DNA from 2 places in the Vagococcus zengguangii genome. Region 2 is predicted to be linked to the other one. Evidence: predicted binding sites of a transcription regulator. Region 2 holds the regulator's gene; the other holds the start of a gene.

Region 1 (10,701 bases), 1.0 Mb from region 2:
GCACCTTCTAAGTCAGGATAGAAATGACGGAACGTATCGATATACCCCTCTGCTAATAAGTTCGTGAAAGCTTGTCGTTCTTGTGGAGAAAAACCAGGATTTTGTTGATTAGTTTTCCAGTTTTTTAAGTCGATATTTTGATGAGCAACATTTAAATCACCGCAAACAATCACAGGCTTCTGTACATTTAATTGATTCAAGTGATTTTTGAAAGCTTCTTCCCAGCTTAAACGATAGTCAAGACGTTTTAACTTGGCTTGTGCATTGGGCGTGTAACAGGTGACTAAGAAAAATTCAGGGTATTCTAAGGTAATGACACGTCCTTCTTGATCGTGTTCTTCAATTCCTAAACCGTATGTCGCATTCAGTGCTTCTTCTTTAGCAAAAATGGCGACACCAGAGTAGCCTTTCTTAACCGCATAATTCCAATATTGATGATAATCAGGCAATTCAAGATCAATTTGTCCGGCTTGTAGTTTAATTTCTTGTAAGCAGAAAAAGTCTGCATCTAGCTGGTTGAAAATCTCTATAAAATCCTTTTGTATGACGGCTCTTAAACCATTAACATTCCACGAAATAAATTTCATATATTATAGCCTCCGCTTGTTTATAATCATTCCTTATTGTATCACAAAAAGCGTGTATTCTTAGTTGTTTATTTAGGGAAACTGCTTTATGATTAAAGAAACGATAAGAAAGTAGGGAGTCTCATGAAGTTAATAATTAAGCAACTCGATGAAATGTCTACATTAGAATTATTGCGTGTGTTTCAAGAACGTGTGGCGGTATTTGTGGTAGAACAAAACTGTCCTTATCAAGAAGTTGATGAACTTGACGAACGCGCAACACATATCTGGTTGAGTGAAGGTGATGAGATTGTGGCTTATACGCGTGTGATTCCTTATGAACACCATACGGCTTTTGGTCGTGTATTGGTTAATGAAGATTATCGAGGCAATGGCTATGGTCAAAAAATAGTCGCTGCTACAATAGCCTATATTAGAGAACACGATTTTGCTCAGCGTATCGAAATTTCAGCGCAGGCTTATTTAGAAGGATTTTATAAAAATTTCGGATTCATTCCTATTTCAGAAGTGTATCTTGAAGATGATATTCCTCATATTGTGATGGAAATCAACGAAAAATAATATAAGTTATTTATTAGAAAGCTAATTTTTGCTAATTCGTGTAAACATGGTAAAATATAAGCGATCTTATTTTAGAAAGAGGAACGACATAGTGAATAAAGAATTGATTACTGAAGATTTACAGGGGATTCGTTTGTTTTTCGATGAACCATTATCGACGTATACGTATACTAAAACAGGTGGACCAGCTGACGTGTTGGTTTTTCCTGAAAATCAAGACCAAGTCAAGCAAGTTGTTGATTATTGTTTAGCCAACGATTATCCTTGGTTAGTATTAGGTAATGCAAGTAACTTAATTGTTAAAGATGGCGGGATTGAAGGGTTTGTTATTATATTAACTGACATGAAACAAGTGGCGTTAAAAGATAATCAAATTACCGTGGATGCAGGAGCATCACTAATTGAAACGACTAAATTAGCATTAGAAGCGTCATTGACAGGCTTTGAGTTTGCTTGTGGCATTCCAGGTAGTATCGGTGGAGCGGTTTATATGAATGCTGGTGCTTATGGTGGCGAAATTAAAGATGTGTTTACTTCATGCCAAGTTATTTGGGAAGATGGCACGATTGAAAAATTGACATTAGATGATATGAACTTTCGTTATCGTCATAGCCTATTACAAGAGAAAAAAGGTGTTATTTTAAGTGCAACCTTCACTTTGAAAAAAGGCAAGTACGACCAAATTTTTGCGAAAATGGATGAATTGACGTTTTTAAGAGAAAGTAAACAACCGCTAGATTTACCTTCTTGTGGTAGTGTCTTTAAGCGTCCAGAAGGGTATTATACAGGCGCATTAATTCAAGCTGCTGACTTACAAGGTTACACAATTGGTGGCGCACAAGTTTCAACTAAACATGCGGGTTTTATTGTGAATATTGGCGACGCGACAGCAACCGATTATATGGAACTGATTGCCCATATTCAAACGGTGATTTTTGAACGTAACCAAGTCCAATTAGAACCAGAAGTTCGAATTATCGGTAGAGATTAAAAAAGAAACCTAGGAGCAAGACTGCGAATGCGTCTTGTTCCTAGGTTTTTCTTCTTTGTGGAGTGTTATTGAGAAGATGCCAACATGCGGACTTGGTTAGCTGTCTTAATCAGGTCAATTGCCTCATTAATTTTATAATTTTCTTGCATGATGACACCTTTTAATAAGAATAGTTGGTCTAAATAATAATAAATTTGCTTTTCTTTTGCCCAATTGATACCACATTCAATTAATTTTTGAGCTAATTCTATTTGGCCTTGATGGATAAGTGCGACACAAATGTTATATAAAGAACGAACTAATTCGTGGCGAGTGAGATCATGTTTTTTTTCTTCAAAGCTAGTTGAAATTTGATTGATGTAGAGTAACCCTTTGGCTAAATTATCATTATTTAAATGATAAGTCGCTAATTCACACATAATCATTAATTCCATGTCAGTTAGGTATGGTTTGTTATTTTTTTTATACGTATAGTTTAAACTTTTTTCTAAAAGGGAGAAGGCGTGCTCTGATTGTGGATCATAAAATGCCAATAAACAGGCTTTGTAATAGTGAAAGGCTTGTAGTTGTGTATCAGTAGTAAATGATTCTAAGAAATGATTCGTTGTCATTAAATTATTTAATAGTGAATATTGTTCGGTTGAATGATAATAGCTAATCAAATCTAATACTTCTTGAGCTTGTGCATTTTTTCGATTAACAGAGGAGTCGTTGTGAGATAGGACTTCATCGACAGATTTATTAAGGCGGGAACATAACTGTTGCATGATAATAACGTTTGGTATAACATCGTTATTTTCGATGCGACTCAACATAGCTTGGGAACAAATATTTTCTGAAACATCTTTTTGTGACAGTTTGAGTTCTTTTCTTATTTTCTTCAAAACAGTGCCATATACAAAGTTTTCCATAATCTTTACACGCTCCTTAATATGAAGTTCATCTGATATTAGGGTACCACCTATATAGAATACGTCGCAATTATTATGCTTATATTAATGTTATTTTATTTTGGTTAATAATAACACTGTTTTGTCTAAAATATCATATTCCAAGTGTTGAAAAAACTGATGTTATCACTGGTAAATAGATTTACGCAAAAATATGTTGTGCATTTTTTATGTTATATGATAGAATAAGTGTAGTGATATGTTTGTAACGGAGAAACAAAGGAGTCTATTAAACGAATCCTTGTATTCCCTTCAAGAACTACACGAAATATTTGGGAAAAGGAGGAGTTTAATAATGACAGAAGGAACAGTTAAATGGTTTAACGCTGAAAAAGGTTTCGGATTCATTACAGTTGAAGGTGGAGATGATGTATTTGTACATTTCTCAGCTATCCAAGGTGAAGGATTCAAAACTTTAGAAGAAGGTCAAGCAGTTACTTTCGAAGTAGAATCTGGCGATCGCGGACCTCAAGCAGTAAACGTTAACAAAGCGTAATTATTGCATCTAATGATTGAACTTATAGAAGACTTACTAGTTTTGCTAGTGAGTCTTTTTTTTTATTTGTTTGGTAGTTTTACACGTACTGATTGAAGAGATAATTTAGTCATAAGCGCAATTAAAACACTTGCAAAACGAATGATTAATGAGTATTATTATAAGTGTGGTTAGCACTCTTGAGTTTTAAGTGCTAATCTTAATAAAGCAAATGGAGGGATTTAAGTTGTTAAAACCATTAAGAGATCGTGTCATTATTGAAGTGGCTGAGCAAGAAGAAGTCACATCAGGAGGGCTGGTATTAACTTCAGCCTCTAAAGAAAAACCACAAGTAGGAACCATCCTAGCAGTGGGACCAGGTCGTACGTTAGAAAACGGTGAAACATTACCATTAACAGTTCAAGTAGGCGACCAGGTTGTATTTGAGAAATATGCAGGTTCAGAAGTGAATCATGCTGGAAAAGATTATTTAATTGTTCATGAAAAAGATATTATTGCGATTGTAGAATAGAAAGTAGAGGATGATTGAATATGGCTAAAGATATTAAATTTGCAGGCGATGCTCGCGAAGCAATGGTCAGAGGGGTAGATACCTTAGCTGACGTGGTAAAAGTAACATTAGGACCTAAAGGACGTAATGTTGTGTTAGAAAGAGGTTTTGGGTCACCATTAATTACTAATGATGGGGTAACAATTGCCAAAGAAATCGAATTAGAAGATCACTTTGAAAATATGGGAGCTAAATTAGTATCTGAAGTAGCTTCTAAAACAAATGATATCGCAGGTGACGGTACAACAACTGCGACTGTTTTAACACGCGCGATTGTTCGTGAAGGAATTAAAAACGTAACTGCTGGTGCAAACCCAGTTGGTATCCGTAAAGGGATTGAACTAGCGACTAAAACAGCGGTTGAAGCGTTACATGCCATTTCTCAACCAGTTGAAACAAAAGAATCAATTGCACAAGTTGCGGCAGTTTCATCAGGTTCAACAGTCGTAGGTGACTATATTTCTGATGCGATGGATAAAGTTGGTAACGACGGTGTTATTACAATCGAAGAATCTAAAGGGATTGAAACAGAATTAGACGTTGTAGAAGGTATGCAATTTGACCGTGGCTACTTATCACAATACATGGTGACGGATACAGATAAAATGGAAGCTGTTTTAGAAGATCCATATATCTTAATTACTGACAAGAAAATCTCTAATATCCAAGATATCTTGCCATTATTAGAGCAAATTTTACAACAAGGTAAGCCATTATTAATTATCGCTGATGATGTCGATGGCGAAGCATTACCAACATTAGTGTTAAATAAAATCCGCGGTACTTTCAATGTAGCGGCTGTTAAAGCACCTGGCTTTGGTGATCGTCGTAAAGCGATGTTAGAAGATATTGCTATCTTAACTGGCGGTACAGTCATTACAGAAGATTTAGGTTTAGAATTGAAAGATGCGACAATGGAAGCTTTAGGAACTGCTAAAAAAGTGGTTGTAGATAAAGATAATACAACCATCGTTGAAGGTGCTGGTTCAGCTGAAGCAATCGCTAACCGTGTTGCTTTAATCCGTGGCCAAATCGGAGAAACAACTTCTGATTTTGATCGTGAAAAATTACAAGAACGTTTAGCTAAATTATCTGGTGGGGTTGCCGTAATTAAAGTCGGTGCACCAACTGAAACTGAATTAAAAGAAATGAAATTACGTATTGAAGATGCGTTGAATGCGACACGTGCGGCGGTTGAAGAAGGTATCGTATCAGGTGGTGGTACTGCCTTAGTTAACGTTATCCAAAAAGTGTCAGCTATTGAAGCAACTGGTGATGAAGCAACAGGAGTAAGCATTGTCTTACGTGCATTAGAAGAGCCAGTTCGTCAAATCGCTGAAAATGCCGGTGTTGAAGGTTCAATCATCGTCGACCGTATGAAACGTGAGGAATTAGGTTTAGGTTTCAATGCAGCAACTGGTGAGTGGGTAAACATGATTGAAGCAGGAATTGTTGACCCAACAAAAGTAACGCGTTCAGCCTTACAAAACGCAGCAAGTGTAGCGTCATTAATCTTAACAACTGAAGCTGTAATTGCTGATCAACCAGCACCAGAAATGCCAGCAGGACCAGGAATGGACCCAGGTATGATGGGCGGTATGATGTAATTAAGTTAGATTCAGAGGATCAATCTTGAGAGGTTGATCCTCTTTTTGGTTGGTGAACTAACTAAAATAGTGTAGAATATTCATTAATCGGTTATTTTTCAAGAAAGGGCTGTGATGTGTATGAAAACATCAGCAGAATTAAAACAAATCGCAAAAAGTAGTTTGCAGGGGAAATGGGGAGCGGCTATTATGCTTAACTTAGTTCCAGTTTTACTTAATGTGATTTTAACAATTATTCCTGTAATGTTAGCTATTTTTGGATGGATCTTTTTATCTAGAAATTTTGATGTTACGATAGAGTCGTTGAATGGTGATAATATTGCAGATTTTTGGGATCGTAGTTCTACTTTGATTGGCTCATTATTTTTTATGGGGATTAGCTGGACGCATCTAGCATTGGTTAGGAATCGTTCAACCCAAATTATGCCATTAGAAAACAACTTGCAAGGATTTAAAGCAGGTGTTATTGGCAATAACTTCTTTATTAACATCATGATTTTCATTTTAACGGCTTTGTGGAGCATGCTATTTGTCATTCCAGGTATCATTAAAACGTATTCTTACTCACAAGTGAATTATTTGTTTTATGATCGTTTGGAACATAATGAACCTGTTCAGGTGATGGACGTGATTACCGATAGTCGTCGCTTAATGAATGGTCATAAAGGTCGTTTATTTATGCTGGATTTATCGTTTATTGGCTGGCATATATTAGCAGCATTGAGCTTTGGTATTGGCTACTTATGGTTAACTCCTTATATCAATGCAACCAAAGCGGCATTTTATCAGGATTTGATTGAAAATAATTATGAGTTTGGTTTACAGTAGTTTGATTATTGAATAACATTTAGTGCCTTTAGTCAGCATCTAGCGAAGATGTTGGCTATTTTTTTGACGACCAAATGAAAGTGCTTGCATTTTTTTATTAAAGAGGTTACTCTATATGTGTAACTTGTATATACATGTGATCAAACAAAAATGAAAGAAGGCGTATTAAAATGGGAAAATATTCAAAAGATGCCGCAGAGTTGCTAAATGCAATTGGAGGTAGTGATAATATTTCAGCTGTGACACACTGTGTGACACGTATGCGTTTTGTTTTACAAGACCCTGAAAAAGCTAATATTCCTGAGATTGAAAAGATTAGTGCGGTTAAAGGAACGTTTACTCAATCGGGTCAGTTTCAAGTTATTATTGGAAATGATGTTCCAGAATTTTATAATGATTTTGTAAAAGTATCCGGTAAAGAAGGCGTGTCTAAAGATCAAGCAAAAGTTGCAGCTAAACAAAATATGAATGTCATTCAACGAATTATGGCAACGTTAGCCGAAATTTTTACGCCGTTAATTCCTGCGTTAGTTGTAGGTGGTTTAATTTTAGGTTTTAGAAACGTTTTAGAAGGTATTCAATTTGATGCTTTAGATGGACAGACTATCGTTCAGGTCTCACAATTTTGGCAAGGGGTAAATGATTTCTTATGGTTACCAGGGGAAGCCATTTTTCACTTCTTACCAGTAGGGATTACATGGAGTATTGCACGTAAAATGGGTACCACTCAAATTTTAGGGATTATTTTAGGGATTTGTTTAGTGTCACCGCAATTATTGAATGCTTATGGTGTAAGTGGTGCAACAGAAATTCCACAATGGGATTTTGGATTTTTTGCAATCGATAAAATTGGTTATCAAGCCCAAGTAATTCCGGCGATGATGGCTGGCTTCTTATTATCTTATTTAGAAATTTGGTTAAGAAAAGTCATTCCAAATGCGATTTCAATGATTTTAGTACCATTGTTCTCATTACTACCAACCATTTTTATTGCGCATACAGTATTAGGGCCAATCGGTTGGAAAATCGGTTCGGCTATTTCCACTGTCGTAAATGCTGGTTTAACAAGTAGTTTAAATTGGTTGTTCGGAGCAGTGTTTGGTTTCTTCTATGCCCCGCTAGTTATTACAGGTCTACATCACATGACTAATGCGATTGATTTACAATTAATTGCTGACTTTAATGGAACCAACCTGTGGCCGATGATTGCTTTATCAAATATCGCACAAGGCTCAGCAGTATTAGGTATTATTTTAATTAACCGTGGAAACAAAGAGGAAGAACAAGTTTCAATTCCTGCGATGATTTCTTGTTATTTAGGAGTAACAGAACCTGCGATGTTTGGGATTAACTTGAAATACATGTATCCATTTATTGCCGGAATGGTTGGTTCAGGGTTAGCCGGCATGGTGGCCATTTTCACAGGTGTACAAGCATCATCAATTGGTGTTGGAGGTTTACCAGGTATCTTATCTATCAAAACAGGAACGTTGTCGTTTGCATTATGTATGCTAATTGCGATTGTTGTACCGGTCGTATTGACTTATGTTTTCAATAAGTACCGTGTATTTGCTAAAAAAGAAGCATTTTAACCAAAATTCAAGTGAAGAAACAAGAAGATAAAACAGTAAGGATGTTAGACATGAACAATTTTAAAGAAAAAGTAATTTATCAAATTTATCCAAAGTCATTTAAAGATACAACTGGCAATGGTGTAGGCGATTTACAGGGGATTGTTGAGAAAATTCCTTACTTAAAAGAATTAGGGGTGGATATGATTTGGCTTAACCCAATCTTCCCGTCACCCCAACGTGATAATGGTTATGACGTGTCTGATTACACGGCAATTAATCCTTTATTTGGAACGATGTCAGAGTTTGAAGACTTAGTCAAAAAGCTAAAAGCAGAAGGTATTGGTGTGATGTTAGATATGGTTTTTAATCATACGTCGACAGAGCACGAGTGGTTTCAAAAAGCTTTGGCCGGTGATAAAAAATATCAAGATTATTATATTTTACGCCCGTTACAGGCTGAGGGCTCATTACCAACTAATTGGGAATCGAAGTTTTCAGGGCCGGCTTGGGAACGTTTTGGTGAGACTGATTTATATTATTTACATTTATTTGATGTCACACAAGCTGATTTGAATTGGCGTAATCCTGAGGTTAGAGCTGAGATGCACAACATTTTAAATTTTTGGCTAGATAAAGGTGTTGAAGGGTTCCGTTTTGATGTAATGAACTTAATCGGAAAAGACGAAGAGTTAATTGATGCGTTACCTGGTCAAATTGATAAACTGTTATATACAGATCGTCCGATAGCACACACATTTATTCGTGAAATGAATCAAGCAGCCTTTGGTCAGCGAGAAAATATTGTGACAGTTGGAGAGATGTCTTCAACCACCATCGAGCAAGGACAATTATATTCGAATCCAGAACGCGACGAGTTAACGATGATTTTTAGTTTCCATCATTTAAAAGTCGATTATCAAGATGGGCAAAAATGGACGAAAATGCCTTATGATTTTATGGCGCTAAAAAATATTTTGAATGACTGGCAAGTTGGAATGTCAGACGGGAATGGTTGGAATGCCTTATTTTGGAATAACCATGACCAACCACGCGCTTTAAATCGTTTTGGGGATACTGGTCAGTACCGTGAAAAATCAGCCAAAATGTTAGGGGCGACGATTCATTTGATGCGTGGCACACCTTATATTTATCAAGGTGAAGAAATTGGGATGTTAAATCCTGATTATGCATCGATTACCGATTTTGTCGATGTGGAGTCACATAATGCCTATGCGGAATTAGTCGCAAATGGGATGAGTGAAGACGAGGCCCTAATGATGATTCAAGAAAAATCACGCGATAATAGTCGTTCACCGATGCAGTGGGATACGAGTCTGCATGCTGGATTTACAGAAGGAACGCCCTGGCTACAACTTGGTAAGACATTTGAAGAAATTAATGTTGCAGCCGATTTAGCGTCAGAGACAAGTGTTTTTAAATTTTATCAACAGTTAATCCAATTACGTAAGCATTATGCGGTTATTTCTGAAGGGGAGTATGTGCCACATTTGATGGAACATGAACGAATTTTTAGTTATATCAGACAAACAGATGCTGAAGAACTGATAGTTTGGAATAACTTCTATGATCAAGTGGAAGAAATTATCATTCCTTCTGAGTATGTAGTGGCAGGAGAAGTGTTATTATCAAATGAAGACGAACAACCAGCTATTGATAATGATCGTTATTTATTAAAACCATTTGAAACATTAGTTTTATATCGAAGAAAATAATAATAGGAACCTCTATGTTGTGTTAAAACAACAAAAGAGGTTCCTTTTTGGCCTTATTTGATTTGACTAAATTTTCTAGTTATGGCGTCTTCTAGCAAAATCTACAAATTTGAACTTGTCAATGGTATGACGGGATTCGGTATATTGGAATAGTTGTGTGTCTTCTAAATAAACATCGCTACGAACGACGACTACATAGTCTTGATGACCTAAATATGTTACATCATCTTGTGTTGCGGCTTCAACAGTAATGGTTTTAGTCGCATAGCTGATTGCTAAACCTAAACTATTCTCTAAATACTCATAGATTGACTGTTCTGCGACTTCATTAGGAATTTCAGGAATGATATCTGGATGGAAATAATCGTGATCAATAATCACTGGACTACCATCTAACCAGCGTTGACGTTTTATGTAGCGAAGACCATTTGGACTTGTTAATTCACTGTGTTTTTTAATTGTATCAATAGTCTTGATAAGATTATTAGACAGGACAGTTGTTTGACTAGTTAAATGCTGTGAGGCTACTAATTCCTGGTAACTTGTTAGACCTGAAACAGGGAAATTAAATTGTTTTGGTGAAATAACAATGGATCCTTTTCCACGTATTTTTTGAATATAGCCGTGTTCTAATAAAAGATTCAAAGCTTTTCGGATTGTTTCTCTTGATGTTTGGTATTGTTTAGCTAATTCATTTTCGCTTGGTAAATATGTACCATTTTCATATTCTTTATTTTGTATTTTTAGTTTTAAATCGTGGAAGATTTGTTTGAATTTATTCATAAAAAGAGCCCCCTCAAGGTCAGTTTATCATATTTTAGTGA
Region 2 (10,701 bases):
CAAGAGATTCCTGAAGTTTACGACGGTGTTGTAGAAATCGTAAGCATAGCACGTGAAGCCGGTGATCGTTCAAAAGTAGCGGTTCGTTCAGAAGACGCTAACGTTGATCCAGTTGGAACATGTGTAGGACCTCGTGGACAACGTGTACAAGCAATCGTTAACGAATTAAAAGGCGAAAACATGGATATCGTAGAATGGAATGAAGACCCAGCAGTCTTTATCGCCAATGCTTTAAATCCAGCGCAAGTTTTAGACGTGAAATTCTCAGATGCTGATTCTCGTACATGTACGGTTGTCGTACCAGATCATCAATTATCATTAGCTATTGGTAAACGTGGACAAAATGCACGTTTAGCAGCTAAATTAACGAACCACAAAATCGATATTAAACCTGAATCAGACATGACTGAAGAAACAGTTGTTGAAGAAGAAATTATTGTACCAGAAGAAGTTGTAGTAGATGTAACAACTGAGCCAGTATTAGATGAAGTGGCAGTTGAAGAAGAAACTTCAGAAGAAATTTAAATCACGGAGGTAAAATAGATGAAACAGCGTAAAGTTCCTTTAAGAAAATGCGTCGTCTCAGGTGAGATGAAGGATAAAAAAAGCATGATTAGAATCGTTCGCTCAAAAGAAGGCGAAGTGAGTATCGATCCTTCTGGCAAAATGCCTGGACGTGGTGCTTACGTCTCTATTGAACCTGAAGTAGCAAAAAAAGCTCAAAAAAATGATACGCTATCTAAAATTTTGGACGTAAAAATTTCTGATGAATTTTATCAAGAATTAATAGATTATGTCACTCACCAAAAAGCGAGACAGGAATTGTTTGGAAAATGAATAACAAAGAAAAAATCTTAAATTTATTAGGAATCGCGCAACGTGCAGGTAAAATTGTTTCTGGAGAAGAATTAGTTTTAAATGACGTGCGTTCCAATAAAATGAAAATAGTATTTGTTGCAACTGATGCAAGTGATAATACTAAGAAAAAACTCACTGATAAGTGTTCTTATTATGAAGTCCCTTGTATTCTGGCATTTTCACAAGGAGAATTAAGTCATGCTATTGGAAAACATCGTATGATTTGTGGTGTGACAGATGCAGGGTTCGCTAAGAAGCTTAAGGAGTTAATCCAAAGTTAGGAAGGTGATTGCATGGGTAAAAAAAGAGTTTATGAAATAGCTAAAGAAATCAATCAGTCAAGTAAGGCGGTCGTTGAAAAAGCGCAGTCGTTAGGGATTGATGTGAAAAATCACATGACAACCGTTGAAGCGGTGGATGTGGAGAAGATTAACAAAGCGTTTCAATCAAAACCAGCGCAGTCCAAACAAATTCCGAAACAACCAGCGAAGGCTCAAGCCTCAACTAATCAAACAAAAGATGTGAAAAAAGGAAAACCAGCAACACATCAAGCGAATAATAAGCAACAAAGCGGCAAAGGAAACTCACAGCAAGCTAACAATCGTCCAAAACCATCTGGTCAAGGACAACAGCAACAAAGTCAAGCTAACAATGCTGGAGCACGCCCTAAGAAACAAAATGATGGAAAGAAAGAGCAATCAAACCGAATGAATAATAACAATAATAATGGCAACAAGCGTCCTGGTAACTATAACAACCAGGGAAATAAATTTAACAAACGTGGTAAGAAGGGCAAGAATAACCGCCAACAAACTTCTAACAAGCCACCAGTACCACAACGTAAATTCAGAGAATTACCAGAAGTGTTAGTTTACACTGAAGGCATGAACGTTGCGGATATTTCTAAAAAAATCTATCGTGAACCAGCAGAAATTATCAAAAAGTTATTTATGATGGGTGTAATGGTTAACCAAAATAAAGCTTTAGATAAAGAAACAATTGAATTGTTAGCTGCTGACTACGGTATCGAAGCAGAAGAAAAAGTAACCGTTGACGTGGCAGATATCGACAAATTCTTTGAAGAAGATGCAGTTAATGAAGAAAACTTAGTATCTCGCCCACCAGTTGTAACAATCATGGGGCACGTTGACCATGGTAAAACAACGCTTTTAGATACTCTACGTCACACGAAAGTATCATTAGGCGAAGCTGGTGGTATCACACAGCATATTGGAGCTTACCAAATTGATGTTGATGGCAAAACGATCACATTCTTAGATACACCAGGACATGCGGCCTTCACAAGCATGCGTGCGCGTGGTGCAAGTATTACAGATATTACTATCTTAGTCGTTGCAGCCGATGACGGTGTGATGCCTCAAACGATCGAAGCGATTAACCATGCGAAAGCGGCTGATGTGCCAATTATCGTAGCAGTTAACAAAATTGATAAACCAGCAGCTAACCCAGATCGCGTGATGCAAGAATTAAGCGAACATGGTTTAATTCCTGAAGCATGGGGTGGCGAAACAATTTTCGTACCTATTTCAGCGAAATTTGGCGATAATATCGATGAATTATTAGAAATGGTCTTATTAGTTTCTGAAGTTCAAGAGTTAAAAGCTGACCCAACACAACGTGCTATTGGTACAGTTATCGAAGCGCGTTTAGATAAAGGTAAAGGACCTATCGCAACGTTATTAGTTCAACAAGGAACTTTACGTGTGGGTGATCCAATCGTAGTGGGTAACACATTCGGACGCGTCCGCGTGATGGCAAATGATATCGGTCGACGTGTGAAAGAAGCAGGCCCAGCTACTCCGGTCGAAATTACTGGTTTAAATGATGTTCCTCAAGCAGGCGATCATTTTGTAAACTTTGAAGATGAAAAAACAGCTCGTCAAGCAGGTGAAGAACGTGCGAAACGTGCATTATTAGCACAACGTAACGCTAACAGCGTGGTAACATTAGATAACTTATTTGAAAGCCTAAAAGAAGGGCAATTAAAAGATGTTAACGTGATTATCAAAGCTGACGTACAAGGTTCAGCTGAAGCGTTAGTAGCTAGCTTGAACAAAATTGATGTTGAAGGCGTACGTGTCCGTATCGTCCATTCAGCTGTAGGGGCAATTAACGAAAGTGATATTACTCTAGCAGCGGCAAGTGGTGCGATTATTGTCGGATTTAACGTTCGTGCAACACCATTAGCTAAAATGCAAGCGGAGCAAGAGCAAGTGGATATTCGTTTACACAGCATCATCTACCGCGTTATCGAAGAAATCGAAACAGCGATGAAAGGGATGCTTGATCCTGAATTTGAAGAAAAAATTACAGGTCAAATGGTCGTTCGTGAAACTTATAAAGTATCTAAAGTTGGAACGATTGCTGGTTGTTACGTTCTTGAAGGATCTATCCAACGTGATAGCGGCGTACGCGTTATCCGTGATGGCATTGTTATTTTTGAAGGCGAGTTAGCAAGTCTAAAACGTTTCAAAGATGATGCTAAAGAAGTTAAAATGGGATTTGAATGTGGTGCTATGGTTGAAAACTACAATGACCTACGTGTTGATGATGTCATTGAAGGTTTCGTTATGGAAGAAATTAAACGCGTTTAATAACTATTATATATTGAAAGGAGCCAACGAATATGGCTAATTATCGTTCTCGCCGTGTGGCACAAGAAGTACAAAAAGAAATTAACGATATTTTGCATAAAAAAGTTCGTGATCCTCGAGTTGCGGGTGCAACAATTACCGAAGTATCGGTGACTGGTGATTTACAACAAGCAACCATTTATTACAGCACTTTGACAGATGATCCTAAAGATTGGGAAGACGTCCAAAAAGGTTTTGATAAAGCAAGTGGTTTAATGCGTAAAGAACTAGGGAGCAGATTAAACATCTATAAAACGCCCGAGTTATTCTTTAAACGTGATGAATCTGTCGCTTACGGAAATCGAATTGATGAATTAATTCGAAACATGAATCGTCAGGATTACTAAGAATTAGAGGGCTGTGAGACTTCACAGCCCTTTTTATATTAAGGGGGACTTGTATGGTTAAAAAGAATTCAATGTTATACTTGGTTGTCTTCAACCTATTTTTAGTCTTTTTAGGGGTCGGACTTGTGATACCTGCCTTACCACAGCTAAAAATAGAAATGGGCTTCTCAGGGACTGTTATGGGGATTTTAGTTTCAATTTTTGCGTTCGCGCAATTAGTAGTATCGCCAATTTCAGGTTACATGTCAGATAGATTTGGACGTAAAAAATTAATCGTCTTTGGTATGCTGTTATTTGCAATTTCGGAAGTTATTTTTGGCTTCGCGCAAACTTTACCATGGTTTTATTTTTCACGTTTATTAGGAGGCGCTTCAGCGGCCTTCATTATGCCGTCGGTTACAGCGTTTGTGACGGATTTAACAACGATTGAAGAACGTCCAAAAGCGATGGGATTAGTTTCTGCTGCTATTAGTGGTGGTTTTATCATTGGTCCTGGTGTTGGTGGGGCGTTAACTCATTTTGGTTTACGTGTACCGTTTTTTGCCGCAGCGTTAGTGGCTTTTATTGGTTTTATCGTTTCAGCACTTATTTTGAAAGAACCAGAAAAACATCAAGAGGTGTCTCACAAAGCAGTTGAAAAGTTAGACGCAAAAACGGAAGCTTTTAATTTGCTGAAAAATCCTATTTTCAGTATGTTATTTGTTATCATTTTTATCTCTTCATTTGGTTTACAAGCTTTTGAAGCGATATACAGTGTGATGGCCACTGAAAACTTTGGTTTTACAGTTGGACAAATTTCAGTCGTTATTACGATTGGAGGTATTTTTGCCTTAATCTTCCAACTGTTTATCTTTGAAAAATTAGTTGATATTATGGGTGAGTTACGCTTAATTCAATTAACATTCTTTTCAAGTGCATTGTTTATTGCGTTTATAGCATTTACGAATAGACCGTGGGTAGTAGTGGCTTCAACGTTCGTGGTATTCTTGTCATTTGACTTGTTTAGACCAGCTGTAACAACCTATTTATCTAAACATGCTGGCAATAATCAAGGGATGATTAATGGATTGAATTCAACGTTTACAAGTGTGGGTAATATTGTGGGTCCAATTGTAGCAGGAGCATTATTTGATATGCATCACCGCTCGCCTTACTTTGTATCAGCGCTTATTTTGTTAATTACCGGAATTATTTCCTTAAAACTAAACAGTAAGAAATACCAAGCAGAAGGTTAACCTTCTGCTTTTTTTTATAAAGTTTAAATGATTGAAGCGTTGAATTTCAAAGCATTTTGCCCACTTATAAGGTGTAATATGTTATAATAACTGGGTTATTAGACTAAGTGAGGAGTAATTATCGTGGACGGTATTATTGCATTATGGAAAGAACGTGGCATGACCAGTCATGATTGCGTATTTAAACTAAGAAAAATTTTAAAAATGAAAAAAATCGGTCACGGTGGCACCTTGGATCCTGATGTAGACGGTGTTTTACCGATTTGTATTGGTAAAGGAACCAAAGTGATTGAATATTTACAAGATAATCATAAGATATATGAAGGTGAGATTACGTTAGGTTTCTCAACAACAACTGAAGATGCTTCAGGTGAAGTCGTTGAGCAAGTTTCGTTAACTGAACCTTTGACAACGGAAGCTATTGATGATGCGATGAGTCAAATGGTGGGAACGATTACGCAAATACCACCGATGTATTCAGCGGTTAAAGTTAACGGTAAACGTTTATATGAATATGCACGTGAGGGGTTAGAAGTAGAACGCCCTATTAGAAAAGCGGAAATCTTTTCATTTGAGCGAACAAGTGAACCCGTTTTTAATGAAGTATCTGGAACGCAAACATGGCGCTTTAAAGTGGTTTGTGGTAAAGGGACATATGTTCGGACGTTATCGGTTGATACAGGGACTGTTTTGGGGCTACCTGCTCATATGTCCGACTTGACGCGTACAGCTAGTGGTGGCTTGAGTAAAGAAAATGCATTAACGCTAGAGCAGATCAGTGCTTTAGTTGAACAAGAAGATTTTAGTTTTGTTCAACCAATTGAGCGAGCTTTTGACGCATCATTTACTTGCATTGAATTAAACGATGAACAATATCAATTGGTGAAAAACGGGGTCTTTTTAGCACGTCATCTAGTCAATCAATCGACTAAAGAAGAGGAACCGTTACCTGTTTTTTATCAAGGACAAGTCGTCGGGGTTTATCAAGTTCATCCAACCAAAAAAAATATGTTAAAACCAACAAAAATTATTAGAAATGATCAGTAAGAGGTAGAAAAGTTATGGAATTAATTGAAATACATCATCCTTATGACCCTAGCGCAATCCCAAGTGGTGACGTTGTAATGACACTAGGTTTCTTTGATGGCGTACATCGCGGTCATCAAGCTGTCATTAAACGTGCCAAAGAAGAGGCGATTAAACGCGGATTGAAATTGGCAGTAATGACATTTAATCAACATCCGTCAATCGTTTTTCAAAAAATTGATCCTAAGGCAGTGAGATATTTAACGACGGTTGAACAAAAAGCGGAAATCATGGCAGCTTTAGGAGTAGATTATTTATACGTTGTTGAATTTACCTCTGCGTTTGCGGGGCTTTCACCAGAAGCGTTCGTTGATGAGTACATCGTTGGTTTGAATGCCAAAGTTGCGGTTGCAGGTTTTGATTATACATATGGCAAGAAGGAAATTGCCGCGATGGAGCATTTACCAGGTTATGCACAAGGTCGATTTGATGTCATAACTGTTGATAAATTATCAGAAAACAATTTAAAAATTAGTTCATCGCGTATTCGTGTTTATCTTGATGAAGGCGAGATGGAATTGGTAAATGAAATGTTAGCCTATGATTATGTCACAGGTGGTATTGTCGTTCATGGAGATGCTCGAGGTCGTACTTTAGGTTTTCCGACTGCAAACGTAAAAACATCTAGCGCTGTACATTTGCCGAAAGATGGTGTTTATGTGGTGGAGATTAAAGTAGCTGACAAATGGTATCAAGGGATGGCTCAAATTGGTCATAATATTACTTTTAAAGCAAATCGTGATCGAACAGTTGAAGTGTATATTTTAGATTTTAGTCAGGATATATATGGAGAACAAGTTGAAGTGAGATGGCTACATTATTTACGTGGCGAGATAAAATTTGACGGAATTGAAGGTCTTGTTGCACAATTAAATGAAGACAAACAAAATACGGGGCTTTATTTTAAAGAAAGAGGGTCTTTAGCATGACGTCAGCTTATATTCATATTCCATTTTGTGAGCACATTTGTTATTATTGCGATTTTAATAAAGTAATGTTAGAAGGGCAACCGGTTGATGAATACGTTCAGTCTTTATTAAAAGAAATTAAAATGACGCTTGAACAGTTTCCAACAGATAATACTGAAACGATTTATATTGGTGGTGGGACGCCAACGTCTTTAACAGCCGAGCAGTTAGATGTGTTACTAGCAGGCATTAGAGAGTTAATGCCTTTTAAAGATGGAAATGAATTTACAGTTGAAGCGAACCCTGGTGACTTAACCTTAGAAAAGCTAAATGTCATGTCTTCTTACGGCGTTAATCGTTTATCGATGGGTGTGCAGTCATTTGATGATAAATTACTAAAAAAAATTGGTCGTAAACATAGCGCTCAAGACGTCTATGATACGATGAAGGTCATTGATAAAGCAGGGTTTGGTAATAATGTTAGTATTGATTTAATCTATGCATTACCAGGTCAAACCATGGCTAGTTTCGAAGACACATTGAAGCAAGCACTTGCTTTAGATTTACCACATTATTCGTTATATTCATTAATCCTAGAAAATCAGACGATTTTTTATAACTGGGCACGTCAAGGTCGACTTGATTTACCACCTGAAGATGTCGAAGGCAACATGTTTGAACGTGCTGCTGAAGAAATGGAAAAACATGGTAAAAAACAATATGAAATTAGTAATTTTTCAGCTCCAGGTAAACAAAGTCAACATAATTTAGTCTACTGGAATAATGAGCATTATTATGGTTTAGGTGCGGGGGCAAGTGGTTACTTGAATCAAACGCGTTATAAAAACCAGGGCCCGATTCAACATTATTTGAAACCTTTAAGAGAAGATCGATTGCCAATCCGTGAAACAGAAGAGTTAACAACTAAAAATGTGATGGAAGAGCAAATGTTCTTAGGTCTACGTAAATTGAAAGGTGTTTCGATTACAGAGTTCAATCGTAAGTTTGGACGTGACTTTTATGATGTTTACGGCAAGATTTTACCTCAGCTTGAGGCGCAAGACTTGATTCAACTCAAAGACGATCATATCGCTTTAACCAAACATGGTTTAATTTTAGGTAATGAAGTATTTGAGAAGTTTTTAATTGATTAGATTAAACGAAATGTTAATTAAATATCGAAAAAGTGTGTATTGCTAAGCTAGGCGATACACATTTTTTTGATTAAAATTATTATAATTCCTTGATTTGTAAGGGATTTTGTTGTTTTTAGCACTCTTTTGTAACGAGTGCTAAAAAATGGTGTTTTTCCATTGACAACCCCTATGTTTACTGATATACTAAGTATTGTGATTAGCACTTATGAGTTCCGAGTGCTAAAGAGAGGTGAATAGAATGTTATCACAACGACAATTAGATATTTTGCGATTAGTCATTCAGTTAAATACTGAAACGGGAGAACCAATCGGATCGAAGACATTGATGAACGCGGGTATTAAAGCCAGCTCAGCAACGATTCGGAATGATTTGGTAGTTCTTGAAAATCAAGGGTTGATAGAGAAGCCTCATACATCAGCTGGTCGTGTACCTTCATTGAAGGGGTATCGGTTCTATGTGGATCATCTATTACAACCATCACAAATGAAGCAAGAAGATATTACTAGAATTCGTCAATCGTTTGATCAGGAATACACGGCATTAAATGATATTATGGCGCATTCAGCGGATTTTTTATCTCAATTGACCAACTATACGGCGATATCGTTAGGACCTGAAATGACTAGCCGTCGTTTGACAGGTTTTAGGGTTATCCCACTAAACAAGCAACAATTAGTGGCCATTATCATTACAGATAAAGGGAACGTTGAAAGTCGAGTATTTAAAATGCCAGAACATCTTGCTTATAGCGATATTGAAACTATTGTTTCTATCGCCAATGAAAAATTAGTCGGTGAACAATTAGTCACGGTATACAACAAACTAAGAACGGAAATCCCTATGATTTTACAAAAATATTTTGTCACAACAAGAGGAGTGATGGATGTTTTTGATACAATTTTAGCAAGTACGTTTAAAGACAAAGTGTATATTAGTGGTCAAATGAATCTTTTGGATAACCAAATGATTTCAGACGTTCATCAAATTAAATCATTTTATTCATTAATGGATAATCAAGAGTTGTTGTCAAACATGATTTCAGCGCCGAATGAAGGTATTGAATTTCGAATTGGCTCAGAAAATGATAATGAACTCTTATCTAATATGAGCATGATTACGGCTTCCTATGAAATTAGTGAATACGGTAACGGTACGATTGCCATTATCGGGCCTACAAACATGGCCTATTCAGAAATTTTTACATTAATGGATACTTACAGAAAAGAATTAGCGAATTATTTAAGCGACTACTATCGCTTATTGGATTCATAAAAGAAAGGGTGAGGCAGTTGTCAGAAGAAATGAAGGAAGAAATGCTTCAAGAAGAACAAGCTACAACTGAAACAACTCAAGAAGCGACTGAAGAAACAGGAGCCGAAGTTGAAGAAGTAATCGAAGTGTCTAAGGAAGAAGAACTTGAAGTAAAGGTCAACGAATTAGAAGACCAATTACTACGCGTTCAAGCAGAAATGATTAATATGCGAAATCGTAATCAAAAAGAACGTGAATTAGCTGCACGCTACCGTTCACAAGATTTAGCAAAAGAATTATTACCTGCTATCGACAACTTAGAACGTGCGCTTGAAACGGAAGTAACAGATGAAAATGGTGAAAACCTTAAAAAAGGAGTTGAAATGGTAAGAGATAGCTTACTAAATGCACTTAATGCATCAGGCGTAGAAGTCATTTCAGCACTTGGAGAAACCTTTGATCCAAACTTACATCAAGCCGTTCAAACAATGCCTGTTTCAGAAGGGCAAGCACCTGATGAAGTGATTCATGAACTTCAAAAAGGATACAAATTGCATGATCGTGTGTTACGTCCAACAATGGTTATCGTAGCACAGTAATAATAAATTAGAAAAATTAAGGGAGACGATTTAATATGAGTAAAATTATCGGTATTGACTTAGGAACTACTAACTCTGCGGTAGCTGTATTAGAAGGCGGAGAAGCTAAAATTATTCCAAATCCAGAAGGTAACCGTACAACACCATCTGTAGTATCTTTCAAAGATGGTGAAATTCAAGTAGGTGAAGTAGCGAAACGTCAAGCAGTTACTAACCCTAACACAATCGCTTCAATCAAACGTCATATGGGTGAAGCTGGTTACAAAGTAGACATCGATGGTAAATCTTACACACCTCAAGAAATTTCAGCGATGACTTTACAATACTTAAAAGGTTTTGCTGAAGAATACCTAGGCGAAAAAGTAACAAAAGCAGTTATCACTGTTCCAGCATACTTCAACGACTCACAACGTCAAGCAACTAAAGACGCTGGTAAAATCGCTGGTTTAGAAGTAGAACGTATCGTTAACGAACCAACTGCAGCTGCATTAGCTTACGGTTTAGATAAAACAGATAAAGAAGAAAAAGTTTTAGTATTTGACCTTGGTGGTGGTACGTTTGACGTGTCTATCCTTGAATTAGGAGATGGCGTATTCGATGTATTG

What was found. The regulator HrcA, encoded in region 2, represses chaperone genes, less so after heat shock. The targets are predictions, from matches to a motif close to TTAGCACTCNNNNNNNNNGAGTGCTAA.
Region 1: the regulator HrcA is predicted to act here: its motif matches at 3,756-3,782, upstream of groES (co-chaperone GroES).

What each region holds. Positions count from the first base shown of each region.
Region 1 covers NZ_CP039712.1:239,481-250,181, forward strand. Annotated here, with positions in the region: gene FA707_RS01190 (exodeoxyribonuclease III) at 1-587, opposite strand, end outside; gene FA707_RS01195 (GNAT family N-acetyltransferase) at 711-1,148, shown strand; gene murB (UDP-N-acetylmuramate dehydrogenase) at 1,240-2,139, shown strand; gene FA707_RS01205 (helix-turn-helix domain-containing protein) at 2,205-3,050, opposite strand; gene FA707_RS01210 (cold-shock protein) at 3,385-3,585, shown strand; gene groES (co-chaperone GroES) at 3,812-4,096, shown strand; gene groL (chaperonin GroEL) at 4,117-5,742, shown strand; gene FA707_RS01225 (DUF975 family protein) at 5,863-6,570, shown strand; gene treP (PTS system trehalose-specific EIIBC component) at 6,741-8,162, shown strand; gene treC (alpha,alpha-phosphotrehalase) at 8,213-9,877, shown strand; gene treR (trehalose operon repressor) at 9,953-10,660, opposite strand.
Region 2 covers NZ_CP039712.1:1,247,366-1,258,066, reverse strand. Annotated here, with positions in the region: partial or broken gene nusA (transcription termination factor NusA) at 1-411, shown strand, start outside; gene rnpM (RNase P modulator RnpM) at 544-837, shown strand; gene FA707_RS05935 (YlxQ-related RNA-binding protein) at 834-1,139, shown strand; partial or broken gene FA707_RS10610 (translation initiation factor IF-2 N-terminal domain-containing protein) at 1,152-1,260, shown strand; partial or broken gene infB (translation initiation factor IF-2) at 1,560-3,473, shown strand; gene rbfA (30S ribosome-binding factor RbfA) at 3,506-3,859, shown strand; gene FA707_RS05920 (MFS transporter) at 3,913-5,094, shown strand; gene truB (tRNA pseudouridine(55) synthase TruB) at 5,218-6,141, shown strand; gene ribF (riboflavin biosynthesis protein RibF) at 6,156-7,109, shown strand; gene hemW (radical SAM family heme chaperone HemW) at 7,106-8,242, shown strand; gene hrcA (heat-inducible transcriptional repressor HrcA) at 8,484-9,518, shown strand; gene grpE (nucleotide exchange factor GrpE) at 9,548-10,096, shown strand; gene dnaK (molecular chaperone DnaK) at 10,132-10,701, shown strand, end outside.